3 regions of the Dickeya sp. CFBP 2040 genome follow, and region 1 is predicted to be linked to each of the others. Evidence: predicted binding sites of a transcription regulator. Region 1 holds the regulator's gene; each other region holds the start of a gene.
The links. Region 1 encodes CRP, which controls carbon source genes, mostly activating them, when cyclic AMP is high. Its sites were predicted from a motif close to ATGTGANNNNNNTCACAT; they were not measured.

Region 1 (3,213 bases):
GCAAGGCACGGGACCTGGGGCGTCACATCAGTTATTTTGGGCCGGAAGCCAATGACTTCTGCCAACTGGAAAACACCTTTATCGAATACGGTCGTAGTGGCACCGGGCAGACCCGCAAATACCTGCACACTTACGACGAAGCCATTCCCTACAATCAGGTCCCAGGCACCTTTACCCCTTGGGAACCAATACCAGAGCCGACCGACCTGTTGTTCTACGAGGGGCTACATGGCGGCGTGGTGACTGCTCAGCATAATGTGGCGCAGCACGTTGATCTGCTGGTCGGCGTGGTGCCGATAGTCAACCTGGAGTGGATTCAGAAGCTGGTGCGTGATATCAACGAACGCGGCCACTCCCGCGAAGCGGTCATGGATTCCGTTGTGCGGTCGATGGAAGATTACATCACCCATATCACCCCACAGTTTTCTCGTACCCACATCAACTTCCAGCGCGTGCCAACGGTAGATACCTCTAACCCGTTTGCCGCCAAAGCCATTCCGTCGATGGACGAAAGTTTTGTGGTGATCCACTTTCAGGGCCTGGACCATATTGACTACCCCTACCTGCTGGCGATGTTGCAGGGCTCGTTCATTTCTCACATCAATACGCTGGTGGTGCCGGGCGGTAAAATGGGGCTGGCGATGGAGCTTATCATGACGCCACTGGTGCAGCGGCTAATGGAAGGCAATCACATTGATTAAGCGATGCGACGGATTAAGCGGTGCGGCGGTTAAGTGAAAGACTCGCCGCCGCGTGCCGGCCCGTTAATCAAGCGCGATCACTTCATGACTGTGGGTTACCTTAACCGCTTTTTCCAACATCAGCGCCACAGAGCAGTATTTTTCAGCCGACAACGACACCGCACGTTCGACAACCTTATCGTTCAATCCTTTGCCGGTAACGATAAAGTGCAGATTGATGGCAGTGAACAGGCGCGGCGCTTCTTCACGACGTTCCGAGGTCAGGCGAACCTCGCAGTCTGCCACATCATGACGACCTTTTTGCAGAATAGACACCACATCAATGGCGCTACATCCACCTGCTGCCATCAGCACCATTTCCATCGGACTGGGCGCTTTATCACCAGCGTTGCCATCCATCAGCAGTTGATGCCCGGAAGCGGACTCGCCAAGAAACGTTAACCCTTCAACCCATTTCACCCGAGCCTGCATAATTTTGTCCTCAATCAATTATTTTTGAAATTTTACACCGCTTATGTATAAAAAAGCCTGATAATCAGAGCTTAATCATGCTGAAGCGAGACAACACGAGACACTACTCTCAACCTGTGTTACAAACAAAAGCGTAAGCCGATGTGTATTGCGTCTCTGCCTGACCTGCCACCGGCTTGCTGGCGTCATCTGATAGACAGCCTCAGTATATTTCCTGACGTCATTCCGCCAGGACGGAATTGAATTATAACTATGTTATCACGCCGTACAGGGAACTCTGAGCCCTGTGATTTGCGCAGTGAATTAACAACAGAGGATAACAGCGAATGGTTCTCGGCAAACCGCAAACAGACCCGACTCTCGAATGGTTCCTTTCTCATTGCCACATTCACAAGTACCCATCGAAGAGCACCCTGATTCATCAGGGTGAAAAAGCAGAGACGCTTTACTACATCGTGAAAGGCTCGGTTGCCGTGCTGATCAAGGATGAAGAAGGCAAGGAAATGATTCTGTCTTATCTGAATCAAGGCGATTTTATTGGAGAACTTGGCTTATTCGAAGACGGACAGGAACGCAGTGCGTGGGTTCGGGCAAAAACAGCCTGCGAAGTCGCTGAGATTTCTTATAAAAAATTCCGCCAGCTCATTCAGGTCAACCCGGATATTCTGATGCGGTTGTCCTCGCAGATGGCGCGGCGCTTGCAGGTGACTTCGCAGAAAGTCGGCAATCTGGCGTTCCTCGACGTAACCGGTCGTATCGCACAAACTCTGCTCAATTTGGCTAAACAGCCGGACGCCATGACTCACCCGGATGGTATGCAGATCAAGATCACCCGTCAGGAAATCGGCCAAATTGTTGGCTGTTCCCGCGAAACGGTGGGTCGTATCCTGAAGATGCTGGAAGATCAGAACTTGATCTCCGCACACGGTAAAACCATCGTCGTGTACGGCACTCGCTGATTTATCATCAGTTGGATTGTTGGATTGAAAAGAGCGTGCCATGGCACGCTCTTTTCGTTTCAGTCGGTTCAGTCGTTTCAGTCGAAGGCAACAGCGATTACGCGCCCTTCACCACCTGCGCTACCGCTTTTGCAAACAGCGCCATTCCCTGATCGATCTCTTCCGGGGTAATCACCAGCGACGGCACAAAACGGATGACGTCCGGCCCCGCCACCAGAATCATCAACCCCAGTTCCGCCGATGCCGCCAGGAAGTCACGGGCGCGGCCATGCCAGACCGGTTTCAGTTGTGCGCCCAGTAACAGCCCCATGCCGCGGATTTCATCGAAAATATCGTACTGTGTGTTGATCTGCTCCAGCGCGGACACAAAGCGCGCGTGGCGATCCATCACGCCGGACAGCACTTCCGGCGTATTGATCACATCCAGCGCCGCTTCCGCCACCGCACAGGCCAGCGGATTGCCACCGTAAGTCGTGCCATGCGTACCGACCGCCATCACTGATGCAATCTCTTCCGTGGTCAGCATCGCGCTAATCGGGAAACCGCCGCCCAGCGCTTTAGCGGTGGTCAAAATGTCTGGCGTGATGCCGTAATGCATATAAGAGAACAGTTTACCGCTGCGGCCCATACCACACTGCACTTCATCAAACACCAGCAGCGCCTGATACTGGTCGCACAGTTCGCGCACACCGTTGAGGAAAGCTGGCGTAGCTGGCGTGATGCCGCCTTCGCCCTGAATCGGCTCCAGCACCACTGCGCAGGTGTGATCGTCCATCACCGCTTTTACCGCATCCAGATCGTTGAACGGCACATGCACGATATCCGCCGGTTTCGGGCCGAAGCCATCGGCGTATTTCGGCTGACCGCCGACAGATACGGTAAACAGCGTACGGCCATGAAACGATTGGTAAAACGAAATGATTTTGGTTTTGTACGGGCTATGGCGGGTAATGGCGTAATGCCGTGCCAGTTTGAACGCCGCTTCATTAGCTTCCGCGCCGGAGTTGGCGAAAAATACGCGGTCGGCAAAGGTGGCATTGATCAGTTTGGTAGCCAGACGCAGCGCTGGCTCGTTGGTGAAT
Region 2 (3,213 bases), on a different contig from region 1:
CGACTTCAATGACCAATTCCTGTTCGCCATCGTGTATATATACTTCAACAGGATAGTAGGTACGGGTACTGGCAAGTGTGGCCTCTACTGCATTATCGATTAAATTCCCAATAATTGACATCAGTTCTGTTTCATTGAGCGAGGCGGGGATACTGTTGAGCTGACAGCGCGGATCAAAGTGCAGTTCTATGCCTTTTTCACGGGCGCTGGCGTATTTGCCAAGCAGCAGTCCACAAAGCGCCGGTGAACAGAATCGACTGGAGATGAAATCAAGAACCACCTGCGCCCCTTCGGACTGCGCTTCAATGTAGCGTACTGCTTCATCATAGCGACGCAGGTGCAGCAACCCAGCCAGCGTGGCAGTCCAGTTTAGTTGTTCGTGTCGCAAAATGCGCAGGCTGTTGGCATAGCGTTTGACCTGACTGAGTTGCATACTCAGGGTGTGAATATCGTTCTTGTCGCGAAAACTGATCACCCAGCCTTGTAGTTCATCTTCCAGCATAATGCGTACGCGACTGGCAATCACCGTGATGTGGTTGAAACGGCAGATCTCGTCATGGGTGTCGGTTGTCCATATCTCTTCACTGGAGAAAAAGGAGACAGGTGCAATCACCTCGTCGATTAGTTTGCCGCGCAGTTGATATGAGGGCGTCACCAGACCCAGCAGATCTTTGGCCGCATGGTTGATAACCGCAATATTGCGTTGCTTATCGATGGCAATAACACCTTCATAAATAGATTCCAGTAGCGCTTTTTGTTGCCGCACCAGCAGCCGGATTTCCAGTGGTTCCAGCCCGAACATCTGTTTTTTCAAATTACGGGAGAACCACAAGGAAAAGAAGAATAGGGCAACCAGCATAGCGACGATAGCAAGGCCAACATGAGCAGCTTTGCTAAGTGTCAGGTTGTCGATGTGCTTTTTCAGATACCCTACCGATACGATACCGATGACCTGATCGCCTGCCATGATCGGTGCCTTGCTGCGCAGTGAGGTACCAATCGCCCCACGCCGTAGGGTGATAGTGCTTTGCCCCTCTAATACCTCTTTATTATCGCCGCCGATCATGTCGGTACCGAGCAATGACGGTTCTTCCGAATGATACAGATGGGTGGCGTTGCGATCACCGATGACGATAAAGCTGGCGTCGCTGCGCGCCTTGATTTGATCGACCAGGTCGTCGATGGTGGCGGTGTCGCGGTGTTTTACTGCCTCGATAAGCGAAGGGATAATTGCGATTTCACGCGCCTGAATCTGTGCCCGGCTACCCAATTCGTCATAAAGCTGCTGATCTACCGCCCGATAGTAGTAAAGCCCTACAGTGATAAGCAGCAGAGAAAAAAAGATCATCAGGTAGATGAACAGCTTGAGATGGAACGATAGTCTGACAGTCATAATGTGCTAATCACCGGTAGACCGATTGAATCGGAGGTGGCTAATTTATCATGAATGGCGTAAAAGTAAGGGGATAAAAAATGGTCTTGTGAAGCGTTTCGCGCAGATTGTGAAAATAGTATTCTCTTTTCTGTTATTTTAAATAAGGCGTAAATAAAACGTCACGCACAATAGACATCTTAATTACTTTTTATCAACATATGTCTATTCTTATTTAAATAAGAGCCTTTCGCACCATAGAAACCATAAAAACCACGAAAAACCTTCCAAAATGAAATTATTTAATTATTTGAAAATAAATAAGAAAATAATTAAAACCATAAAAACCATAAGTGCCATTAAAACTCATTTTTTAATTTGAGAGTTGTCACATAATAACGGTCGTTGACCTCTTAATATACCCTGGAAAATAACGAGGGGAGAAGGTTATGAGTACCACTGATGATTCTTATATTGTTGTAAAAGATGAGACCTCTGGGAAGGCTTCATTAAAAGAAAAATGGTGGCACATTCTGGATAACTACAAAATTGGTGTTATTCCTGTGCCGCTGTTTATCCTGGCTGGGCTGTTGATTGCTCTGGATTGTCTGGAAGGCAAACTGCCTAGCGATATCGTAGTGATGGTCGCCACGTTGGCATTCTTTGGTTTTGCCTGTGGCGAATTTGGTAAGCGTTTACCGTTTATCGGCAAGATGGGGGCTGCTGCTATTTGCGCCACCTTTATCCCGTCTGCGCTGGTTTACTACGGACTGCTGCCACAGGTGGTTGTGGACGCCACGACCAAATTCTATAAATCCACCAACATCCTGTATCTGTATATCTGTTGCATCATCGTCGGCAGCATCATGAGTATGAACCGCCAGACGCTGATTCAGGGCTTCCTGCGTATTTTCTTCCCCATGTTGTGCGGTGAAGTGGTAGGTATGCTGGTTGGTATGGGCGTTGGCATTATGCTGGGTATGGATCCGTTCCAGATTTTCTTCTTCCTGGTACTGCCGATCATGGCTGGTGGTGTAGGTGAAGGGGCGATCCCGCTTTCTATTGGTTACGCCACACTGCTGCATATGGAACAGGGCGTCGCGCTGGGCCGTATCCTGCCGATTGTGATGCTGGGCAGTCTGACCGCCATCATCATCGCGGGTGTTCTGAACCAACTGGGTAAACGTTATCCGCATCTGACCGGTGAAGGCGAACTGATGCCGAATAAGGCGAACAGCACTGAACAGGCGCCAGCTACACTGACCACCGCAGTAAGCGGCAAGATGGATCCGACCAATATGGCTGCGGGTGCGTTGCTGGCTGTTCTGCTGTACATGATCGGTATGTTGGGTCACAAGCTGATCGGTCTGCCAGCACCGGTGGGTATGCTGTTCGCTGCTGTAATCGTGAAGCTGCTTAATGGTGCTTCGCCTCGCCTGCTGGAAGGTTCACAGGTGGTTTACAAATTCTTCCAGACATCAGTGACCTATCCAATTTTGTTTGCTGTTGGTGTGGCGATCACCCCTTGGGAAGAACTGGTACATGCGTTCACTATTACTAACCTGCTGGTGATTGTGTCCACTGTCGTGGCACTGGTTACCACCGGTTTCTTTGTTGGCAAGAAAATCGGTATGCATCCGATTGATGTTGCCATCATCTCCTGCTGCCAGAGCGGGCAGGGCGGTACCGGCGATGTGGCTATCCTCACTGCCGGCAACCGTATGGTACTGATGCCGTTCGCTCAGATTGCTACCCGTATCGGTGGTGCAATCAACGTCTCCGTGGCCTTGCTGGTACTCGGCAAGTTCCTGGTGTGACGGTGTATGACAAAAAACAAATAA
Region 3 (3,213 bases), on a different contig from region 1:
AGCTGTTGCCCATGGCGTGTGCGTATTCGCACAGAATCAGCGGGCGGTTTTCTCCCGGCATACCAATCCATTTTTTGATTGACCACTTCGGCACTGCCGGGAAGGGCTGGTCTTGATCCACTCTGGCGTACATCGGGCACAGAATGTCAGTAGCGGGTGTATTGGCGCCGCCGCCTTCGTATTGCACGGGTCGGGTTGGGTCCTGCTGCTTCACCCATTGATAGAGCGCACTGTGGGTAGCACCGTAGCCTGATTCATTACCCAGCGACCAGATAATAATACAAGGGTGGTTGCGGTCGCGTTGCACCATACGGGTGACACGTTCAGCGTAAGCGGGTAGCCAGCGCGGGTCGTCAGACAGACGGCTCATCGGCTGCATTCCGTGAGTCTCAATGTTGGCTTCGTCTACCACGTATAGCCCGTAACGGTCACACAGCCGATACCACAATGGGTGATTAGGATAGTGGGAGCAACGTACGGCGTTGAAGTTGTGCTGCTTCATCAGCAGAATGTCCTGGCGCATGGTGGCTTCATCAATGGCCTGACCGTGTTGCGGGTGATGTTCATGGCGGTTAGTGCCACGAATCAGTAACGGTTGGCCGTTGAGTAGCAGCAGTCCATTGCGGATAGCAACGTCGCGGAAACCGACATCATAGGCTTCTGCTTCCACCAACGTGCCATCGGCGTGCTCCAGCGCCACCACCGCCCGGTACAGATTGGGTTCTTCCGCACTCCATAACGCCGGCTGTGCGACCTCCAGTTGCAGGTTCACTCTGTCGTGATAAGCGCCGCGTTCATCGATAGCCGGTGTGCCAAACGGCGTGCGGCGTTCGCCGATCAACTGTCCGTTGCGCCACAGTTGTACATACAGTTGCCATGCCTGTGCTTCCGGCAAGTTAGCCTGAGCGGCGACACACAGAGTACCTTGCGTGTAGCTATGGCGTAGCGGGGTAGTGAGTTGCACGTCACACAGATGTACTGCCGGTTTGTTCAACAGGTAGACATCGCGGTAAATACCGCTCATGCGCCACATATCCTGATCTTCCAGATAAGTACCGTCAGACCAGCGCAGCACCATCACCGCTAGCCGGTTTTCTCCCGCTTGCAGGCAGGAAGTCAGATCGAACTCTGCCGGCAGTCGGCTGTCCTGAGAATAACCGACCCATTTGCCGTTGCACCACAGATGGAAGGCGGAATTAACGCCGTCAAACACGATACGGGTTTGCCCTTGCGCCAGCCAGTCAGCGTTAACTGAAAATGTGAGCGAATAACAGCCGGTAGGGTTGTCTTGTGGTACGAACGGCGGGGTGACCGGTATGGGGTATTTAACGTTGGTATAAATAGGAGCGTTGTATCCAGCCAACTGCCAGTTAGAGGGCACAGTGATGGAATCGGCATCATTCAAATCCTGGGCTAGCCACTGTTCAGGTACGGCTTCCGGACGAGGGAAATAGCTGAAGGTCCATTCGCCATTCAGCATCTGGCGACGATTGGACGGCTGGTCATCGCGTGCGGCGTCGAGATCGCGCCAGCTGGAAAATGGCGGATGGGCATCCAGCCGACGAAGGTGAGGACAAGCCGGATTTTCCCAGTCGCGTCTGGCCAGAATATCCGCCAGTGAGATACCCGATAGAGGAATATAAGCGGAAGCAGTAGACATAAAACAAGCTTTCCTTGATTAACTGAAAGTGGGTGGCCGAAAGAGCCTGACAGGCGGATAAACAAGATTTGTTATTCGCTCACAACTTTACTGGCAGGATCGCGGCTTGCAGACGGGGAGTAAAGTGTAGAGACGCCGGAAAGTGGTGTTGATCACAAAACCGGCGTCGCGGGAGGATGGATTAGCGCTGTAGTTGTCGCGCCAGTGTAATCAGCTGTTGTGCGACATCTTTGGGCGACAAGGTGGAAGGCCGCCAGGCTGCGGTGGTCTGCCGGGGAATCAGCGTGGTTTTCAGCCGCAACGGGGCTGGGGTCTGCGAGTGTTGCAGGCATTCCAGCAGCCGGTTGACACTTTCCCGCCCCAGTTGTCGGAAATCCTGACGGATGGTAGTTAACGGCGGCTGAAAATAGGCGCTGTCGCGGGTATCGTCAAAACCGATCACCGAGATCTGTTCCGGTACGCGCAGGCCATATTCGTGGATGGCCCGTAGCACGCCCAGTGCCATTTGATCGTTGGCGACGGCAATCGCAGTCGGACGAACCGGGTTCGCCAGCAGCAGATGTGCCTGCTGATAACCGGCGCTGGCGCTCCAGTCGCCTTCGGCAATCGCGCAAGGCGTCAGCAGGTGCTCGGCCAATGCCTTTTGCCACCCTTCGAAACGCAGCCGCGCAGAAACGGAGCTTTGTGGTCCGGTGAGTAATGCAATTCGCCGATGACCTAGCTCTACCAGATGATCGATAGCCAGTTTTGTGCCCTGTTGTGGGTCGAACATCACGCTTGGCAGAGTGGCGGTAGGGGGCGTATCAAGAAACAGTGCCGGCGTGGTGTCGCACAACTGGTGGATTTGCTCTGCCGTCTCTTGTTCCAGCGGTACGTTGATAATGACGCCGTCCACCCGCTGCGACAGCAGTTCATTTACGGCACGCTGGGCGTCATTGCCATCGCTGGAACGTAGCATTGAAATCACGACGTTGAATCCCAGTTCGCTGGCGGTGGTTTTAATGGCGGCGGCAATCTGGGAAGGCGCGTGCAGCGACAGGTCGATTGTTGCCAGCCCGATGGTGGTGGTGCTACGACGCGCCAGTTGCTGTGCCACCCGGTTGGGGATGTAGTGGAGTGCCGCCATCGCCTGTTCCACTTTTTCCCTTGTACTGACAGAGACATGAGGTGCCTGATTCAGCACCCGTGAGACGGTTTGATACGACACTCCGGCATAAGCCGCCACGTCATTGAGCGTTACTGGTTTCGCTTTCATGGTTCTCTGTTAATCAGCCCCTACAGTGTTATCTGGCGTAATCATAACAAATGCTGGTGATGTCATACTGTGGGTAACAGAGAAAAATTACGCCGCAACCAACGGGCGTGTCACCTGCTGATAATACCAGTCGATGGCTTTTTTGATCAGCGCGTCGGTGGCATCCAGATAAGCATCAGGTGTGGTGCTCACCTCCGTCTCCAGAATGAGTGGTAGTTCGGTGCAACCCAGAATGATTTTTGCTACTCCCTGCTGATGTAGCGAGGCGACTACCGGCAGCAATAAGGTTCTGGCCTGG

Region 2: Dpoa2040_RS16165 (2-hydroxycarboxylate transporter family protein) is a predicted target of CRP. The motif match lies at 1,749-1,766, and genes of this name have one in related genera.
Region 3: Dpoa2040_RS03620 (beta-galactosidase) is a predicted target of CRP. The motif match lies at 1,801-1,818, and genes of this name have one in related genera.

The regions. Positions count from the first base shown of each region.
Region 1 is NZ_JAAVXH010000096.1:22,073-25,285, forward strand. Features, by position in the region: gene Dpoa2040_RS14685 (phosphoribulokinase) at 1-701, shown strand, start outside; gene Dpoa2040_RS14690 (OsmC family protein) at 765-1,172, opposite strand; gene crp (cAMP-activated global transcriptional regulator CRP) at 1,499-2,131, shown strand; gene Dpoa2040_RS14700 (aspartate aminotransferase family protein) at 2,229-3,213, opposite strand, start outside.
Region 2 is NZ_JAAVXH010000101.1:17,512-20,724, forward strand. Features, by position in the region: gene Dpoa2040_RS16160 (sensor histidine kinase) at 1-1,393, opposite strand, end outside; gene Dpoa2040_RS16165 (2-hydroxycarboxylate transporter family protein) at 1,822-3,189, shown strand.
Region 3 is NZ_JAAVXH010000025.1:76,120-79,332, reverse strand. Features, by position in the region: gene Dpoa2040_RS03620 (beta-galactosidase) at 1-1,660, opposite strand, end outside; gene Dpoa2040_RS03615 (LacI family DNA-binding transcriptional regulator) at 1,842-2,915, opposite strand; gene Dpoa2040_RS03610 (amino acid racemase) at 3,003-3,213, opposite strand, start outside.